Streptosporangium becharense: one gene and its partner. The protein of the gene in region 1 binds, or shares a complex with, the protein of each later gene. Links are inferred from orthologs where the notes say so. Each region holds a gene or a part of one and is shown on either strand. Other genes may lie near its edges.

What was found.
Region 2: the proteins of uvrA (region 1) and mfd are in contact, whole or in part, in a crystal structure (PDB 4DFC), measured with the Escherichia coli proteins. The link is inferred for Streptosporangium becharense from one-to-one orthologs.

The regions. Positions count from the first base shown.
Region 1 is NZ_JACHMP010000001.1:1,165,523-1,174,957, reverse strand. The notes cover bases 3,277-6,687. They hold uvrA (excinuclease ABC subunit UvrA), read left to right. Parts: upstream 3,277-3,646; coding sequence 3,647-6,487; downstream 6,488-6,687. Other genes in these bases: F4562_RS05105 (MBL fold metallo-hydrolase), read right to left, coding at 3,277-3,375. Also shown: F4562_RS05120 (hypothetical protein), read left to right, coding at 1-617; F4562_RS05115 (type 1 glutamine amidotransferase domain-containing protein), read right to left, coding at 812-1,525; F4562_RS05110 (LysR family transcriptional regulator), read left to right, coding at 1,700-2,608; more of F4562_RS05105, read right to left, coding at 2,734-3,276; F4562_RS05095 (Rieske (2Fe-2S) protein), read left to right, coding at 6,963-7,424; excinuclease ABC subunit UvrC, read left to right, coding at 7,730-9,435. UniProt on the Escherichia coli protein: The UvrABC repair system catalyzes the recognition and processing of DNA lesions. UvrA is an ATPase and a DNA-binding protein. A damage recognition complex composed of 2 UvrA and 2 UvrB subunits scans DNA for abnormalities.
Region 2 is NZ_JACHMP010000001.1:4,608,758-4,618,968, reverse strand. What follows is about bases 2,682-6,868. They hold mfd (transcription-repair coupling factor), read right to left. Parts: upstream 6,527-6,868; coding sequence 2,882-6,526; downstream 2,682-2,881. Other genes in these bases: F4562_RS20410 (class I SAM-dependent methyltransferase), read left to right, coding at 6,670-6,868; F4562_RS20420 (SurA N-terminal domain-containing protein), read right to left, coding at 2,682-2,854. In the rest of the region: eno (phosphopyruvate hydratase), read right to left, coding at 1-1,020; F4562_RS20425 (nucleoside triphosphate pyrophosphohydrolase), read right to left, coding at 1,276-2,214; more of F4562_RS20420, read right to left, coding at 2,225-2,681; more of F4562_RS20410, read left to right, coding at 6,869-7,398; cysC (adenylyl-sulfate kinase), read left to right, coding at 7,473-8,702; F4562_RS20400 (Wzz/FepE/Etk N-terminal domain-containing protein), read left to right, coding at 9,147-10,211. UniProt on the Escherichia coli protein: Couples transcription and DNA repair by recognizing RNA polymerase (RNAP) stalled at DNA lesions. Mediates ATP-dependent release of RNAP and its truncated transcript from the DNA, and recruitment of nucleotide excision repair machinery to the damaged site.

The DNA of each region.
Region 1 (9,435 bases):
CGGCCAACCTGACCATCCGCTACATGCTGACGAAGCTCTTCCGCGGTTCCTGTGACGGCTCCTTCCCGCTGACGGCCGAGGCGATGATCACGTCGGACCGCGACACGGACGTCGATTACCGGGTCGTCGTCGACGGCAAGCCGGGCCCGACCAGGACGCAGCGGGTCAGAGCCGGGGTCAGGAACTACCTCAGCGACTTCTGGTACAACACGTCGCCGGGCCCCGGAAGCGGTCGGGTGCGCATCGAGGTGCTGAACCACAACAAGCCCTCCAAGGAGGAGCCCTACAGCTGGAAGTGCCTGCTGCCCTCGCCGAATCCCGTGCGCATCAGCGAGATCTCGCCGATGGCCTACTACGGCGACTGCGCCGAGGCGCCGTACATGACCGCGTACGGCGCATTCGAGGCGCGGCCCGGTGTGGAGATCACCTATCGCTGGACCATCGACGGGGTGCAGACGGCCGCCAACACGCTCGTCGTGCCGCCGAGCGGGGTCCTCGAAGTGCAGGCCGGCCACTGGTGGCGGGAGCCGAAGCAGCTCGGGATCATCGGGCTGGAGGTGCTGAACCACCAGGTGAACAAGCTCTGGGCGGACTACCCCGTCACGTGCCAGAGCTAGCGGCGCTCCGCCGGACGGCCGGGGCGGCCGTCGTCGGCGGACGGGCGGGGACAACCGCCGGTTCAGCGCGGGGCCCGGTCCGCTGAGCGTCCGCCGCCGGATCCGCCCGCACCATCCGCGCGATCCGCCCGCACGAACGGCGTCGCGCGGGCGGATCGCGCGACGCCGTTCGTGCGGGTGCCGTGCGCGGTCCTCTACGCGGCGCCGTCCGCGTCCAGCGCGGTGAGCACGCGGTTGGCGGTGTCGACGCTGGACTGCGGGTTCTGGCCGCTGATGAGGTTGCCGTCGACGACCACCTTGCTCGCCCAGGCCGGTCCGGCCTCGACGACGGCGCCCAGCTCGCGCAGCCTCGTCTCGACGAAGTACGGAGACCTGTCGCCGAGGCCGCCCTGGTGCTCCTCGTCGTCGGTGAAGACGGTCAGCCTCCGGCCCGCGAAGGTGAAACCGCCGTCCGGCCGGGCCGTGCTGAGCAGCGCCGCCGGGCCGTGGCACAGCGCCGCGATGACCTGCCCGCGCCGGTCGGCCTCGTCGAGCAGCCTGCCGAGGTCGGGGTCGCGCGCGAGGTCGGTCATGGGACCGTGCCCGCCGGGGATGTATACGCCGTCGTAGTCGGACACCGAGACCTCGGCGACGGACAGCGGCCGGGCGAGGTCGTCGGCGATGGAGTCGAGGTAGTCGCGGAACTCCTTCGCGTCGGCCTCGGCCACGCCGCCGCGCTCGTCCAGGCTGACGGGGTCGACCGTGGGGCTCGCGCCGCCGGGGGTGGCGATGTCCACCTCGACGCCGGCCTCGCGGAGCACCCGGTGCGACGCGGCGACCTCCTCCGCCCAGTAACCGGTCGGGTGGGCCGTGCCGTCGGCGAGCGTCAGGCTGTCGGCCGCAGAAATGATCATGAGAATCTTCGCCATGGTGCGTGTTCCTCCTCTTCCCGGTCCCTTCCGGGACCCGTTTCCCGATACCCCGCGGGACGCCGGTGCGAGGTGACCGTTCGTCCCGCAGATGCCCCGGACAACGGCGGATCCATCACGAGCCATCCACTAATCTGAGCCGATCGATCAGATTTCTTATGGCTGGAGCGTTGCGTGCCCGACCTCGACCTGCTCCTGACCTTCCTGGAGATCTACCGTGCCGGGTCGCTCACCGAGGCGGCGACCCGGCGGGGGCTCACCCAGCCCGCGGTCAGCGGGCAGCTCACGCGCCTGGAGCGGCAGGTGGGCGAAGCGCTGTTCGTCCGCTCACGCCGGGGGGTGAGTCCCACCGGCCGGGCCGACGACCTCGCCCGGCGCATCGGCACGCACCTCGACCAGTTGCGCTCCGCCCTCGACGTCCTCGGCGACGGCGGAACGGCGTACGGGGGCACGGTGCGCATCGCCGGCCCCGCGGAGCTGATGACCGCGCGCATCCTGCCCGCCCTGGCCCCGCTGACCGGCCGGGGACTGCGGTTGAGGATCACCCTCGGCCTGGCGGGCGACCTGCTGGCGGCGCTGGCCGACGCGCGCCTGGACCTCGTGGTCTCCGCGGTCCGCCCGACCCTCAGGAACCTCGTGGCCACCCCGTTCGCCGATGAGGAGTTCGTGCTCGTGGGGCCCCCGATCCTGGCGCGTACCGTCGATGCCGGCCTGCTGGCCGGTGACCCGGTCAAGGCACTGGCGCACCTGCCGCTCGTCGCCTACGCCGAGGAGCTGCCCATCGTCCGCCGTTACTGGCGCACCGAGTTCGGCCGCCGTCCGCCCAACGGCGTCGCGGTCGTCGTCCCCGACCTGCGCGCGGTGCTGGCCGCGGTGGTGGCCGGGGCGGGCGTGTCCGTGCTGCCGCGCTACCTGGCCGAGCCGGCGCTCGCCTCCGGGTCGGTGGAGGTGCTCCACCGACCGCAGGTGCAGCCGTTGAACACCCTGTTCCTCGTCACCCGCGCCGGTGGGCCGGCCGCCCCGTCCGTGGCTCTCGTCCACGGTCACCTGATGGAGCGCTCGCGCGCCTGGAGTTCTCTGTGACCGCGCGATCTACACGGTGGCGGTGTGGCAGCGGTGCGAGGGGCCGCCCGCGCCGGGCGGGCAGCGGTGCGGCGGAGCGGCGGGCCACCCGCGCCGGGCGGGCGGCCCGACCGGTTGCCCCGGGTTCACCAGCCGCGCTCACGCCACTCGGGCAGTGAGGGGCGTTCGGCACCCAGCGTGGTGTCCTTGCCGTGGCCGGGGTAGACCCAGGTGTCGTCGGGCAACCGGTCGAATATCCGCTCCGACACGTCGGTGAACAGCTGCGTGAACCGCTCGGGATCCTTGTTGGTGTTGCCGACCCCGCCGGGGAAGAGCGAGTCGCCGGTGAACAGGTGGCCCGGGTAGTGCAGGGCGATCGACCCCGGGGTGTGCCCGCGCAGGTGGATCACCTCCAGGCTAACCACCCCGACGGTGACCCGGTCGCCGTGCTCCACCTCCAGGTCGACCGGGACGGGCAGCGCGGGCGCGTCGAGCGGGTGGGCGACCACCGAGGCGCCGGTCGCCCGCACGACCTCCTCCAGGGCCTGCCAGTGGTCGCCGTGCTGGTGGGTGGTCACGATCTTGCTGATCGGCATGTCGCCGATCAGCTCCAGCAGCCGCTCGGGCTCGGCGGCGGCGTCGATGAGCACACCGTCCCCGGTCTCGGTGCACCGCACCAGGTAGGCGTTGTTGTCGTAGGGCCCGACGGCCAGTTTGGAGATCGTCAGGGCGGGCAGCTCGCGCACGTCGGCGGGGCCGCCGACGTGCACGTCACCGGTGTATGTCACGGATTCTCCTCAGACGGGGTCGCGGGAAGGCGCGGAGCGGGTGCGGCCCGCCCCGCCTCCCATCATCCCGTTCCGGCGCCGCCGCCGGGCATAACGGGGGGTGCCCGCGCAGTTGAAAGAGCTGAGAGCGCAGTAGGACGCGGGGGAAGGCCGTAACCTGGGAAGGGCGGGACCCCGAGCCCCCCGGATGCCGGTCCGCGAAATTGTCGGACCCGCTCGCTACTCTTCCCGCGACCGCTCTTGACCCTTCAACACCGACGTCGGGACTGCTGTGGCTGACCGCCTCATCGTGCGTGGCGCACGTGAACACAACCTCAAGGACGTCTCGCTGGACCTCCCGCGAGACTCTCTGATCGTCTTCACTGGACTCTCCGGATCGGGAAAGTCCAGTCTCGCCTTCGACACGATCTTCGCCGAGGGCCAGCGTCGCTATGTCGAGTCGCTGTCGGCGTACGCGCGGCAGTTCCTCGGGCAGATGGACAAGCCCGACGTCGACTTCATCGAGGGGCTCTCGCCCGCGGTGTCGATCGACCAGAAGTCGACCAGCCGCAACCCCCGCTCGACCGTCGGCACGATCACCGAGGTCTACGACTACCTGCGCCTGCTGTGGGCGCGCATCGGCAAGCCGCACTGCCCGCAGTGCGGGCGCCCGATCGCCAAGCAGAGCCCGGAGCAGATCGTCGACCGGGTGATGGAGCTTCCCGAGGGCACCCGCTTCCAGGTGCTCGCCCCGGTGATCCGCGGCCGCAAGGGGGAGTACGCCGAGCTGTTCAGCCAGCTGCAGGCCAAGGGCTTCGCCCGCGCCCGCGTCGACGGCACGGTGGTCCGGCTGGACCAGCCGCCGACGCTGAAGAAGCAGGAGAAGCACGACATCGAGGTGATCGTCGACCGTCTCGCGGTGAAGGAGGGGGCGGGCAGCCGGCTGACCGGGTCGGTGGAGACCGCCCTGCAGCTGTCGGGCGGCACGATCACGCTGGAGTTCGTCGACCTCCCTGAGGACGACCCCAACCGTGAGCGCTTCTACTCCGAGCATCTCCACTGCCCCTACGACGATCTGTCGTTCGAGGAGCTGGAGCCCCGCTCGTTCTCCTTCAACTCGCCCTTCGGCGCCTGCCCGGAGTGCACCGGCCTGGGGGTCCGGATGGAGGTCGACCCCGAGCTGATCGTGTCCGACCCGGAGAAGACCCTGCGCGAGGGTGCGATCTTCCCGTGGGCCGGGGGGCACACCAGCGACTACTTCATCCGCCTGGTCGAGGCGCTCGGCCTGGCCATGGGGTTCAATCTCGACACCCCCTGGGAGCGGCTGCCCAAGAAGGCGCAGAAGGCCCTCCTGCACGGCTACGACGAGCAGGTCCACGTCCGCTACAGCAACCGCTACGGCCGCCAGCGCTCCTACTACACCACCTTCGAGGGGGCGATCCCCTGGCTGCAGCGCCGTCACGCCGAGTCCGACAGCGACGGCATGCGGGAGAAGTACGAAGGCTACATGCGGGAGGTCCCGTGCCCGGCGTGCAAGGGCGCGAGACTCAAGCCCGTCTCCCTGGCGGTCACGGTCGACGGCCGTTCGATCGCCGAGGTCTCCGCCATGTCGATCGGCGACTGCGCGCGGTTCCTGGCCGGGCTGCGGCTCTCCGAGCGTGACATGCACATCGCCGAGCGGGTGGTCAAGGAGATCAACGCCCGGATGGGTTTCCTGCTCGACGTCGGCCTCGACTACCTGACGATGGACCGCGCCTCCGGCACCCTCGCGGGCGGCGAGGCGCAGCGGATCCGGCTGGCCACCCAGATCGGCTCCGGCCTGGTCGGTGTGCTGTACGTGCTCGACGAGCCGTCCATCGGCCTGCACCAGCGCGACAACCAGCGTCTGCTGGAGACCCTCATCAGGCTCCGCGACATGGGCAACACGCTGATCGTGGTCGAGCACGACGAAGACACCATCGCCGCCGCCGACTGGGTGGTCGACATCGGTCCCGGCGCCGGTGAGCACGGTGGTCAGGTCGTCGTCTCCGGCACGGTGCCCGAGCTTCTGGCCTGCGAGGACTCGATGACCGGCGCCTACCTGTCGGGTCGCAGGAGCATCGCCGTCCCCGCCGCCCGGCGCAAGCGCGACCGGAAACGGCAGATCACGGTGAAGGGTGCCCGGGAACACAACCTCAAGGGCGTCGACGTCGAGTTCCCCCTCGGCGTGTTCACCGCGGTCACCGGTGTCTCGGGGTCCGGCAAGTCGACGCTGGTCAACGACATCCTCTACAGCGCGCTGGCCAAGGAGCTCAACGGCGCGCGCACCGTTCCGGGGCGGCACTCGCGCATCACCGGGATGGACCTGGTCGACAAGGTCGTGCACGTCGACCAGTCACCCATCGGCCGCACCCCCCGCTCCAACCCGGCGACCTACACGGGTGTCTTCGACAAGGTCCGCGACCTGTTCGCGCAGACCACCGAGGCGAAGGTCCGGGGCTACCAGAAGGGCCGTTTCAGCTTCAACGTCAAGGGCGGCCGGTGCGAGGCGTGTTCCGGAGACGGCACCCTGAAGATCGAGATGAACTTCCTGCCGGACGTCTACGTCCCGTGTGAGGTCTGCCACGGTGCCCGCTACAACCGGGAGACCCTGGAGGTCCACTACAAGGGCAAGACGATCGCCGAGGTGCTCGACATGCCGATCGAGGAGGCCCTGGGCTTCTTCGACTCCATCCCGTCGATCAAGCGCTACCTGCAGACGCTCAACGACGTCGGCCTGGGGTACGTCCGGCTCGGCCAGCCCGCCACGACCCTGTCCGGCGGCGAGGCCCAGCGTGTCAAGCTCGCCGCCGAACTGCAGCGCCGCTCCACCGGCCGGACGATCTACGTGCTGGACGAGCCCACCACCGGCCTGCACTTCGAGGACATCCGGCGGCTGCTCGGCGTGCTCGGCAAGCTCGTCGACGGCGGCAACACGGTCATCGTGATCGAGCACAACCTCGACGTGATCAAGACTGCCGACTGGCTGATCGACATGGGTCCCGAGGGCGGCTCCAAGGGCGGAACGGTGATCGCCACGGGCACGCCCGAGGAGGTCGCCCTGGTCGAGGAGAGCCACACCGGCCGCTTCCTGCGCAAGATCCTGGGCGTCTGAGGCCGGGGACGAGGCCGGGCTCCCGCGCGGACGTTCCGCAGCGGGGCCCGGCGGCGGTGGCACGGGTCCGGTACGGCGTGGGATGCCGTGTGGGCGGACGGCGATCGGCGGTGACGGAATGGGCTCGATACGGCGTGGACGTCATGGAGGCGAACGATGACCGACGGACGGAACAGGTGCGATTCGACACGGACGTCGTGCGGGCGGCCGTGACCGGCGGTGACGGCGGTCCCGCCGTACGGACGGGTGACCGGATGCCTCAGAGCTGAGGTGTGCCGGATGGTTCCGGCCGGAGGTCGTGGCGGGCACTACCGGCGGTGACCAGGGTTTTTCTCCCGGTCAGCGAATCCGGGTGCTCCGGAACATGTGGGATGGGCGTATTTCTTCACAGTTTTCTGACACGGCCTACGGCATGCTGAACCGTCATCGGGCTTCGGACCGCACCTGAAGATGATGACCCCCTGGGAGGGCGACCATGACAGAGACCACACGCCGCGCGGTGATGTTGAGCGCCGGAGGCGCCGGCGTGGCCGCGCTCCTGACCGCGTGCTCAGGGTACGGCGAGCCGGCCGCGGGCGGCGGTGACACCTCTGCCACCACGTCGTCCGCTCCCGAGACCGGCGCCGCGGCCCAGCCGGGCGACTCCGGGGCGCAGGCCCTGGCCAAGACCGCCGACATCCCGGAGGGCGGCGGCAAGGTCTTCAAGGAACAGAAGATCGTCATCACCCAGCCCACGGCCGGGCAGTTCAAGGCATTCACCTCCGTCTGCCCCCACCAGGGGTGCGACGTGGGCAGCGTCGAGGACGGCGTGATCGTGTGCCCGTGCCACAACAGCAGGTTCAAGATCAACGATGGTTCCGTGACGGAGGGGCCGGCGAAGAAGCCGCTGGAGGAGAAGCAGATCAAGGTCGACGGCGACTCCATCACCCTCGCCTGAGCACCGGTGCGGCCCGGCCGCCGGGAACCGTCCCGGCCGCCGGGCCGCCCGCGTTCCGGCCGAGGTTCCCGTGGGAGCCCGTCCGTGTTCCATCCGGGCTCCCGTGCGAGTCCGCCAAGGGCTCGTGCGAGGTTCCTGTGTGAGTCTCCGCCGGGGGCTCGTGCGAGGCTCCCGTGTGAGTCCGCCGGGGGCTCGTGCGCGGTTGCCGCAGCAGTTCGCCGAAGGTTCTCCCGAGGGCCCGGAAGGGCCGCGTGGGCAGGGATCCTGTCGGTGGGGGCCGATAGGCTTTTCACGTGGCGAGATCTGTGAACGGTCCGGTGGGTTTCCGGCCGAAGCCGGGGTCGATCCCCGAATCCCCCGGTGTCTACCGGTTCAAAGACGCCGAAGGCCGGGTCATCTACGTGGGCAAGGCCAAGAGCCTCCGCCAGCGCCTCAACTCCTACTTCGCCGACTTCGCGGGCCTCCATCCGCGCACCCAGACCATGCTCACGACCGCCGTCGGCGTCGACTGGACGGTCGTCGGCACCGAGGTCGAGGCCCTCCAGCTCGAATACTCCTGGATCAAGGAGTACGACCCGCGGTTCAACGTCAAATACCGCGACGACAAGTCCTATCCCTACCTCGCGGTCACCATGGGGGAGGAGTTCCCCCGGGTCCAGGTGCTGCGCGGGGCCAAGCGCAAGGGCACCCGTTACTTCGGTCCCTACTCCCACGCCTGGGCGATCCGGGAGACCGTCGACCTGCTGCTCCGGGTCTTCCCGATCAGGAGCTGCTCGACGGGCGTGTTCCGCCGGGCGGGGCAGATCGGCCGCCCGTGCCTGCTGGGCTACATCGACAAGTGCTCCGCCCCCTGCGTCAGCCGGGTCACCGCCGAGGAGCACCGCGGGCTGGCCGAGGATTTCTGCGACTTCATGGCGGGCAACACCGGCCGGTTCATCAAGCGGCTGGAGCGTGAGATGCGCGAGGCCGCCGCAGAGCAGGAGTACGAGCGGGCCGCCCGGCTGCGCGACGACGTCCAGGCGCTCCAGCGGGCGATGGAGAAGCAGGCCGTGGTGCTCGGCGACAACACCGACTGCGACGTGATCGCCCTGGCGGAGGATCCGCTGGAGGCGGCGGTCCACGTCTTCTACGTCCGCGGCGGGCGGATCAGGGGGCAGCGCGGCTGGGTGGTCGACAAGGTCGAGGAGACCGGTCCAGGGGAGCTGGTCGAGCAGTTCCTGCTGCAGATGTACGGCGACGCCGCCGCGGAGTCGCTGCCCAGGGAGGTGCTGGTCCCCGCGCCGCCGCCGGACGCCGAGGCGGTCGCCGAGCTGCTGAGCGAGCACCGCGGGGCCCGGGTGGAGATCAGGGTTCCGCAGCGCGGAGACAAGAGGTCGCTGCTGGAGACCGTCGAGCGCAACGCCAAGGAGGCGCTCAACCAGCACAAGCTCAAGCGGGCCAGCGACCTGACCTCGCGCAGCAGGGCGCTGCAGGAGGTCGCCGACGCCCTCGGTCTCGACCAGGTGCCGTTGCGCATCGAGTGTTACGACGTCTCCCACATCCAGGGCACCAACGTGGTGGCCTCGATGGTGGTGTTCGAGGACGGCCTGGCCCGCAAGAGCGAGTACCGCAGGTTCGCCGTGCGCTCCGCCGAGGGCGACGTGGCCTCCATCCACGAGGTGATCTCACGCCGGTTCAAGCGCTATCTGGAGGAGCGTTCCGCCACCGGTGACCTCGACGCCGACGCCGGGGCGGAGCCGGGTGGGGAGCAGCCCTCCGGCATCGACCCGGAGACCGGCAGGCCGCGCAAGTTCGCCTACCCGCCGCACCTGGTCGTCGTCGACGGCGGCCCGGCCCAGGCGGCCGCCGCCCGCAGGGCCCTCGACGAGCTGGGCGTGGACGACGTGGCGGTCTGCGGCCTGGCCAAGCGGCTGGAGGAGGTCTGGCTCCCCGGAGATGACCTGCCGGTGATCCTGCCCCGCTCCAGCGAGGCCCTTTACCTGCTTCAGCGGGTACGCGACGAAGCTCACCG
Region 2 (10,211 bases), 3.4 Mb from region 1 along the record:
GGTGCCGATCTGGTTGACCTTGACCAGCAACGCGTTGGCGGTGCCCTCGGCGATGCCGCGGCCCAGCCGCGCGGGGTTGGTCACGAACAGGTCGTCGCCGACGAGCTGGACCTTGTCGCCGAGGGCCGTGGTGATGGCCTTCCAGCCCTCCCAGTCCTCCTCGTTCAGCGGGTCCTCGATGGAGACGAGCGGGTAGTTCGCGACCAGGTCCTCGTAGAAGGCGATCAGCTCGGTGGCGGACAGGCCCTTGCCGTCGATGGTGTAGACGCCGTCGGAGTGGAACTCCGAGGCGGCCACGTCGAGCGCCAGGGCGACGTCGTCGCCGGGCACGTAACCGGCCTTCTCGATCGCGACCAGGATGAGGTCCAGCGCGTCGCGGTTGGACGGCAGGTTCGGCGCGAAGCCGCCCTCGTCGCCGAGACCCGTGGCGTAGCCCTTCTCCTTCAGCACCGACTTCAGGGCGTGGTAGACCTCGGTGCCCATCCGCACGGCCTCGCGGAACGACTCCGCCCCGATCGGGGCGATCATGAACTCCTGGATGTCGACGTTGGTGTCGGCGTGCGCGCCACCGTTCAGGATGTTCATCATCGGCACCGGGAGCACGTGCGCGTTGGGCCCGCCGACGTAGCGGAACAGCGGCAGCTCCGCGCTCTGCGCGGCGGCCCTGGCCACGGCCAGCGAGACGCCCAGGATGGCGTTGGCGCCCAGGCGCTCCTTGTTGGGCGTGCCGTCCAGGTCGATCATGACCTGGTCGATGCTGCGCTGCTCGGCGGCGTCGAACCCGATGATCTCCTCGGCGATCTCGTCGGTGACCCCGAGGACGGCCTTCTCCACGCCCTTGCCGCCGTAACGTCCGTCACCGTCGCGCAGCTCGACGGCCTCGAACTGGCCGGTGGACGCGCCGCTGGGAACCGCGGCGCGGCCCTGGCTGCCGTCGTCCAGGAGGATCTCGACCTCGACGGTCGGGTTGCCCCGGGAGTCAAGGATCTCGCGGGCGGTGACACCCTCGATGGAAGCCACGAAGCGCTCCTAAGGTCGCAGGACGGTATGCCTCAGCAGCCTATCGAGACCTACTTACCGGTACTGCGAGGGGCACCTCCCGCGGCGGCCGGCCGGGCCGGTGACCGGGCCACCGGCCCGCCGGGCGGCGTCGGCCCGCCAAACGGCCGTCAGCTCACCGGACGGCTGTCAGGCCCACCGGGCGGCCATCGTCGGCCCACGACCGTCAGGCCGTCAGGCCCGCCGGGCGGCCGTCGTCGGGCCGTCGGAAGACCGTCAGGCATCCCGGACGCGGTCGCGGTAGGCGCGGGCGACGGCGCGCAGCTCGGCCTCCGGGTCGAGGCCGGCTTCGTGCGCCTGGCGGACGAGCTCGAAGAGCCGGGCGCCGAGACCGTCGGCGGGGATGCCCTCGGGCAGGCCGGTGGACGCCCCGGCACGCTCGGCGCGGCGCAGGAGCTGGGCGGCGAGGGACAGCGCGGGCTGCCCCATCGGGACGCCGTCGACGGCGGAACCCGGGTCGCCGCCGTTCTTGGCGGCGCGCTCGGCCGCCTTGATGGTCTCCCAGTTGGCGCTGACCTCGCCCGCGTCCTCGACCTCGGTGTCGGCGAAGACGTGCGGGTGGCGGCGGACGAGCTTGGCGACGATCCCGTCCGCCACGTCGTCGACGTCGAACCCGTCGGGCCGGTCGCGGGCGACCCGCGCGTGGAAGGCGACCTGCAGCAACAGGTCGCCCAGTTCCTCGCGGAGCGCCGCGTGGTCGCCCTCCTCGATGGTCTCCAGCACCTCGTACGCCTCTTCGATGAGGTACGGGGCCAGCGACTCGTGGGTCTGCCGGGCGTCCCACGGGCAGTTGACCCGCAGCCGGTCCATCACCGCCACCAGGTCGAGCAGCCGTGCCCCGGGTAGGTCGTAGGAGCCCGGCACGACCTCGATCACCGGCGGGTCGTCGAGCGCCACCGCGGCGTGGCCGATGGAACGCATCAGCGCCTCGTCGGCCTCCAGCCACACGACGGTCGCCTCGCGGGCCTCACGGGCCAGCGCGGCGGGGTCGGGGGTGACCACCTCGACCTCGACGCCGGCCTCGGCGAGGTAGGGCAGCAGCGGATGGCCTGCGGAGCCGGTGCGGACCGGCCCCTCCTCCAGGACCTGCCAGGCGCGGCGGCTGAGCAGCCCCGGGGCGACCCGGGGCGAGGTGGTGACGACGATCAGCGGCATGGCGCCGAGGCTACTGCGGCTGCGCAGCGGCCCCGGCGGCGGGGAGCTTGCCGAACCGGTCGTTGTCCAGGAAGAGCTGCGGCTGCTGCTCGCTCCGCTGCTCGTTGAACGTGCCGTAGCGGGGGTTCCAGACGACCTTCACCGCCTGCAGGTCCTGGGCCGCCTGCACCTGGCCGCGCTGGACCGCGGCGTCGTCGGCACCGCCGCCGTACTTGGCGATGAGCTTGTTGAACATCAGGTTGGACCTGACGACCTCGCGGATCCGCGAGGGTGCGATGGCCTGCTGGACCATCCGCTGCTCGAACGCCGCCTGCCCCCCGGCGGCGGCGATCACCTGATCGACCTCCCCCTCGGTGGCCGTCATGCCCTTGCTCTCCGCGGCCTTGGCGGTCCGCTTCATGGTGACGAGCTGGAAGAGCACCGCCTGCGGGACGCTGCCGGGGAAGTTCAGCTGCGAGGCGGAGATGTTGGCCTTGGCCAGCGCCGCCTCGTACTCCTGCACGTTCCGGTCCAGCTCGCTGGAGGTGATCCGCTCCCCGGCCACGATGGCCGCGGAACCCGCCTGGTTCGGAGAGCAGGCGGTCAGCGCGACTCCCGCGGCGGCGACCGCCAGGATGACGCGCACTCGAGTCGACTTCACATGCGTTCCCTTCACGACAAACGCCGCTTACTTTACCTGCACGCCTTCGAGGAACATGGCCTCGACGAGGTCGCCGCACCACTTGAGCAGATCCAGGTCCCGCAGCGGCTGGCCGCCGAGGGGCCGGGTCTTGGGCACCGGCACCAGCAACGTACCGGCCGCCTGCTTCAGCAGCGCCTTCGGGTACAGCCGCTGGAGCCTGACCTGCTGGGAGTCCTTCAGCTCCACCGGCGCGAACCGGATGTTCTGCCCCTGGAGCGTGACGTCGCTCAGCCCTGCCTTCCGAGCCCGGATGCGGAAGCGGGCCACCTCCAGGAGGTTCTCGACCTCCTGCGGCGGACGGCCGTAGCGGTCGGCGAGCTCGTCGCGCACCGCGCCGATGTCGGAGTCGGAGCCGATCGCGGCGATCCGCTTGTACGCCTCCAGGCGCAACCGCTCGGAGGTGACGTAGTCGTGCGGGATGTGCGCGTTGATCGGCAGCTCGACTCTGACCTCGGGCCGCTCCTCCTCCTGCTGGTCGCCCGAGAGCCTGGCCTTCTGCTCCTGCACGGCCTCGGCCATCATGCGCACGTACAGGTCGAAGCCGACACCCGCGATGAAGCCCGACTGCTCGGCGCCGAGGATGTTGCCCGCGCCGCGGATCTCCAGGTCCTTCATCGCCACGTACATGCCCGCACCCATCTCGGTGTGCTGGGAGATGGTGGCCAGACGCTCGTGGGCGGTCTCGGTGAGCGGCTTCTCCGGCGGGTAGAGGAAGTAGGCGTAGCCGCGCTCCCGGCCCCGGCCGACCCGCCCGCGCAGCTGGTGCAGCTGGGACAGGCCGTAGTTGTCGGCCCGGTCGACGATCAGGGTGTTGGCGTTGGGGACGTCCAGGCCCGACTCGACGATCGTGGTGGAGACGAGCACGTCGTACTCACGTTCCCAGAAGCCCACCATGATCTTCTCCAGCTGGTGCTCCTGCATCTGGCCGTGCGCGACGGCAACCCTGGCCTCGGGGACGAGCCCGCGGAGCGTCGCGGCGACCTTGTTGATGCTGGCGACCCGGTTGTGGACGAAGAAGACCTGCCCGTCACGCATCAGCTCGCGGCGGATCGCGGCGCCGATCTGCTTCTCGTCGTACGGGCCGACGAAGGTGAGGATCGGGTGCCGCTCCTCCGGCGGGGTCAGGATCGTCGACATCTCTCGGATGCCGGTGAGGCCCATCTCCAGGGTGCGCGGGATGGGGGTGGCGGACATGGCCAGCACGTCGACCTGCGTCCGCAGGTGCTTCATGGCCTCCTTGTGCTCGACGCCGAACCGCTGCTCCTCGTCGATGATGATCAGGCCCAGGTCCTTGAACCTGATCTCGGGCGAGAACAGCCGGTGCGTGCCGATCACCACGTCGACCGAGCCCTCGCGCAGCCCCTCCACGGTCGCCTTGACCTCGGCGTCGGTCTGGAAGCGCGACAACGGCCTGACGTTCAGCGGGAACCCGGAGAAACGCTCGGCGAAGGTCGACAGGTGCTGCTGGACCAGCAAGGTGGTCGGCACCAGGACGGCGACCTGCTTGCCGTCCTGCACGGCTTTGAAGGCCGCCCGCACCGCGATCTCGGTCTTGCCGTAGCCGACGTCGCCGCAGATCAGCCGGTCCATCGGGACCGGGCGCTCCATGTCGCGCTTGACCTCGTCGATGGCCTCCAGCTGGTCGGCCGTCTCGGCGTACGGGAAGGCGTCCTCCATCTCCCGCTGCCAGGGGGAGTCGGGCGCGAACGCGTGCCCGGGGGAGGCCATGCGCGCGGAGTAGAGGCGGATGAGCTCGCCGGCGATCTCCTTGACGGCCTTGCGCGCCTTGCTCTTGGCCTTGGCCCAGTCGGCGCCGCCCATCCGGTTCAGCGTGGGCGCCTCGCCGCCGACGTAACGGGTGACCTCGTCGAGCTGGTCGGTGGGCACGTAGAGCCGGTCGCCCTTGGCGTACTCGATGACCAGGTACTCGCGGGTGGCGCCTTGGACGGTCCGCTGGACCATCTCGACGTAGCGGCCCACGCCGTGCTGCTCGTGCACCACGTGGTCGCCGACCTTGAGCTGGAGCGGGTCGACCATGTTGCGGCGCCGGGACGGCAGGCGCCGCATGTCCTTGGTGGACGCCTTCTGGCCGACCAGGTCGAGGTGGGTCAGGACGGCCAGGGTGGGGGTGACGAAGCCGTGCTCGATCAGGCCGGTGGTGACGTGGACGACCTTCGGGTCGGGCACGCGGTCCAGGCCCGGCTCCAGCCGCGCCGGCAGGTCGACGCCCCTGAGCAGCTCGACCATGCGCTCGGCGGGCCCGTGGCCCTCGCTGAGCAGGACGACGACCTTGTCCTCGTCGAGCCAGCCCTTGATGTCGGACAGTGCCCGCTGGGTGTCACCGCGGTACGCCTCCGCCTCACGTGCCCCCAGGACGATCGGGCCGCCGGGTCCGCCGTCCGCGTCTCCGCCGTCACCCGCGGCGCCCGGAAGGCCCACGCCCGCGACCCCGCCGGGGCCGTCGCCCGCGGCATCCGGAAGGCCCGCGTCCGGATCCGCGCCGGAGGCGCCCGCGGCGAACGGCGCGATCGACCACCAGGGCCGGCCGAGCTCGCGCGCGTGGTCGCGGACCTCCTCCAGGGTCCGGAACGCCGCCGCCCCCAGGTCGATCGGCGCCTCCCCGCCGGACGCCGCGTTGATCCAGGACGCCTCGAGGAACTCCTGGCTGGTCCGCACCAGCTCGTCGGCTCGCCCGCGGATGCGCTCCGGGTCGCACACGAAGACCGCCGAGCGCTCCGGCAGGTGGTCGATCAGCAGGTCCATCTCCCCGGCGAGCACCGGGGCGAACGCCTCCATGCCCTCCACCGGGATGCCGTCGGCCAGCTGCTGGAGGATCTCCGCCAGCGACGGATGGCGCTCGGCCAGCTCACTCGCCCTGCGCCTGACGTCGTCGGTCAGCAGCAGTTCCCGGCAGGGGGCGGCGAACAGGCCGCCCTCGGCCACCTCCAGCGAGCGCTGGTCGGCGACCTTGAACCAGCGGATCTCCTCCACGGTGTCGCCCCAGAACTCCAGCCGCAGCGGGTGCTCCTCGGTGGGCGGGAAGACGTCGAGCAGGCCGCCCCTGACCGCGACCTCGCCGCGCTTCTCCACCATGTCGACCCGGTGGTAGCCGTTCTCCACAAGGCTGTGGACGACCCCGTCGAGGTCGGCGTCGTCCCCGGCGCGCAGCCGCACCGGCCGCAGGTCGCCCAGACCCCGCACGATCGGCTGGAGCAACGCCCTGATCGGCGCGACGATCACATTCAGCGGGCCCGCGGCGGCGTCTCCCGGCACCGGGTGGGACAGCCTGCGCAGCACGGCCAGCCGCTGGCCGACGGTGTCGCTGCGCGGCGACAGGCGCTCGTGCGGCAGCGTCTCCCAGGCGGGGAAGACGGCCACCGTGCTGTCGTCCAGCAGGCTCGTGAGCGCCGCGGCCAGGTCTTCCGCCTCACGCCCGGTGGCGGTCACCGCGAGCACCGTCCCGCCCGTCCCTCGGGCGCCCCGCCCGGCCAGTGCGGCCACCGCGAAGGGCCGCAACGCGGGCGGCGCCACCAACGCCACGTCGGACAGGTCGCCTCCGCGTGCGTCCCGCAGCACGGAAGCCAGCCTCGGCTCGGCAACGACAAGGTCAAGAAGACCGGAAAGGCTCATCAGAATCGCCCACAGCCCCACGACGGCAACACGACAGGCCCCCGGCCGCGACGACACGGGGGGTATTCCCCCAAGGCTACTTGGCCGCGACCTCTCCCTTGTCAGGAGTGACGAATCGTGCATAGTTTACTACCCTCTGTGACATGACAGAGGTGAGGTCGGTCGTCGACCGAGACGACCTGTTAAGTCGGCGGATCCGGGAGCACTGGACCGGCCTGCTCGGCCGGCGGCTCGACGTCCTGATCGCGGGGTGCGGCCGTCCCGATCCGCTGGACCTGTCGCAGACACAGGCCCGGGTCGTCGGGATCGACGAGGACCACCCGGCGCTACGGGCGTGCACGTCCGCCCGCGCCGACCTGAGCTCGTGGGCACTGGGCGACCTGCGCTCCGTGCCCGTGCCGCCGCGCGCGTTCGACGTCGTCTACGTGCCGTTCCTGCTGGAGCGGATCGAGCACCCCGAGCTGGTGCTCGACCGGTTGCTCACCGGCCTGCGTCCCGGCGGGCTGCTGCTGGTGCGGATGCGCGACCGCGCCTCGGCGTACGCGACATGCGAGCGGCTGATGCCCGCGAAGCTGCGGCGGGCACTGTGGCACCGGTTCGCCCCGCCCGGCGCCGTGGGGCCGCTGCCCGCGGTGTACGAGCAGGTCGCCTCGCGCGAGGGCATGCACTCCTTCTGCCTGACCCGTGGGCTGATGGTGACCGAGGACGTCCTGGCCGTCAGCGGGCCCGCGCTCCGGGGACCTCTCGGTAAGCTTGCCCGCGCCGCCTGCTCGGTGGTGGAGACCCTGTCCAGGGGACGACGGCCCGCCTCTCACGACGAGATAACCATGGTGATCCGCAAGCCCCAGAGCCATTTCGCCCGGTTGATCTGAGAGTCTCCCGGGCGAGGGGCGTCCACCGGGAGCGGGCGCGGCCAGGAAGTCCGACAATCAGGATTGTGGAGCAGATGACGGCGCCTTTGGAGTGGACCCCCGACGCCCGCGAGCTGGCCGACCTGGAGCTTCTGCTGTCCGGTGCCTTCCGGCCGCTGACGGGCTTCATGAGTTCGGCCGACGCGCACTCCGTCGACCGGAGCGGTGTGCTCGCCGACGGCACGCGCTGGCCCGCGCCGGTCACCCTCACCCTGCCGGACGACCACCCGGCCGCCCCCGGCGACCGGGTCACCCTGCGCGACCCGGAGGGCGCCGCGCTGGCCGTGCTGACCGTCACCGGGCGATCGGACGGCTTCGTCTCCGGTCCGGTCGAGGGTCTCGACGCCCCCGAGCACGGACCGTTCGCGCGGCTGCGCCGCACTCCGGCGGAGGTGCGCAAGGAACTGGGCGACGGGCGGGAGGTCCTGGCGGTCACCATGCGCGGGCCGCTGGACGACCTCGACGAGATCACGGCGACCGCCGAGGAGCTGGGGGCGACGATCCTGCTGCTCCCCCTCGCGTTCGGCGAGGGCGGCCCCGCGGTGGTCCGCGCCGCGCTCAAGGCCCGCGACCGGCTGCCGCAGGGCACGCTCCTGACGGTGGTACCGCTCGCACCCAGGGAACAGGCCGTCGACCTGGAGCTGCGCGAGCGCGTGGCCGAGGCGTACGGCGCGACCGAGCACCTGGCCGGGCCCGAACCCGTCTCCCTGCCCGGCCCCCCGCACCGGCGGGGGCTGGTGGTCTTCCTCACCGGCCTGTCCGGGTCCGGCAAGTCCACGATCGCCCGCGGACTGCGTGACGCGCTGCTGGAGCGCGGCAGCCGTACGGTGACCTACCTCGACGGCGACGTGGTCCGGCGACTGCTGTCGGCCGGGCTGACCTTCTCCAAGGAGGACCGCGACCTCAACGTCCGCCGGATCGGGTTCGTCGCCGCCGAGGCGGCCAGGCACGGCGGGCTGGCGATCTGCGCACCCATCGCGCCGTACGCCGCCACCCGCGAGGAGGTCCGCGCGATGGTCGAGGCCGTCGGCGCCGACTTCCTGCTGGTGCACGTCTCGACCCCGCTTCAGGAGTGCGAGCGCCGCGACCGCAAGGGGCTGTACGCCAAGGCCCGGGCCGGGCTGATCCCCGCCTTCACCGGCGTCTCCGACCCGTACGAGGAGCCGGAGGACGCCGACCTGGAGATCGACACCACCGGCGTCAGCGTGGAGCGCGCGGTGCGCCGGATCCTCGACCCGCTGATCCAGGGCGGCTGGGTCCGCTGACGGCACGGCGCCGCCGGGTTCCTCCACCGGCGGCGCGGCGGCCGGGCCACCCGGGCCGAGGAGGCCCGGACCCGATGCCGGGACGAGGCCCGAACCGCCGATTCTCACTTTGTCGAGAAATGCATCTATAGAGGCATTTGCCGGGTGCAACGGTTCCCCCTCCGTGCCGTACGCGGCCATTCCGCCGCGCCAGCGCGAGGCACCCCCCATCTCCCCGACGTGCCATGTCACGGAATCGGCGGTTCCGCGACGGGCAGCGGAGTCGGGTGACATGAAATATCGGATAACGCCATAGTTATCATTTCGTGATAGACGCAATCGACATGGAGAGAATCTTTCGTACCGGCTTGGGGAACCGGAAATCCGACCTATAGTTCCAGGGACCCGCGGCCGGTTCCCCGAGCCCCGCAGCGCCCGCCTCCGCCGGAGAGAGACCGCCGAAGCATGAGCACGCCACCGGGCGACCGCCCCGTCCACCGCGCGGACGGCGACCTGGCGGACTACGTGTCGCTGCTGCGCCGCCGGTGGCGGGCCGTCCTGTCGCTCCTCGTCGCCGGGGTCGCCTGCGCGACGGCCCTGCTGCTGGTCACCCCTCGCTCCTACACCGCCTCCGCCCAGGTCCTGGTGACTGCGACGGGCCTCGGAGAGCAGGGCAACCCGGTCACTCCCCGGCAACGTGAGGCCCTCAACCTCGACACCGAGGCGCAGGTCGCCCGGTCCGCCGTGGTCGCCGCCAGAGCCGGACGGACGCTCGGAGGCGTCCCCGGCGCCGTCGAGGTCTCCGTGCCGCCCAACAGCTCGGTCCTGGAGATCTCCTACGCCGCCGCCGACCCCAAGGCGGCCGCCGCCGGGGCGAGCGCCTACGCGCACGCTTACCTGGCCCACCGCGGCGAGACCGCCACCGCCGTGTTGCAGGCGCAACTCAAAGCGGTGCTCGGCAAGCTCAGGCAGGTCAACGCCGGGCTGGCCAAGACCGCGGCCACCCTGCCGGATCTGCGGCGGGGCACGCCGGAACGCTCCCTCGCCCTCCAGCGTCAGGGCGTGCTCGGGCGCCAGGCCTCCGCCCTCACGCTCAAGTACGACGCGCTCAAGACCGTGGCGGTCACCCCGGGGTCCGTGATCGGCGAGGCGGTGCCACCCGCCGGGCCCGACGCCCCCAGCCCACCGCTCTACCTCGGCAGCGGGCTCATGGCCGGGTTGCTCTCCGGCGTGGGGGCCGCCTGGCTGCGCGACCGCCTCGACACGAACCTGCGCACCGGTGCCGACGTCAGACGGCTGACCGGTCTCGACACCGTCAGCGGCGAGGAGATGCGCGGCCTGGCCGGAGCCGTTCTCGTGGTCGCCGTGCCCGGCACCTCCTCGCGCGAGGTGACGCGCACCGCCGACCGGCTCGCCGCGCGCGGGGTGCCGATCATCGGTGCCCTCCTCGCCGACCCCGGCGAACCGGTGCCACCCGCACCCCGCGGCGGCCTCCCGCGGGTGCGGCGCGCCGAGACCGGACGAGGGACG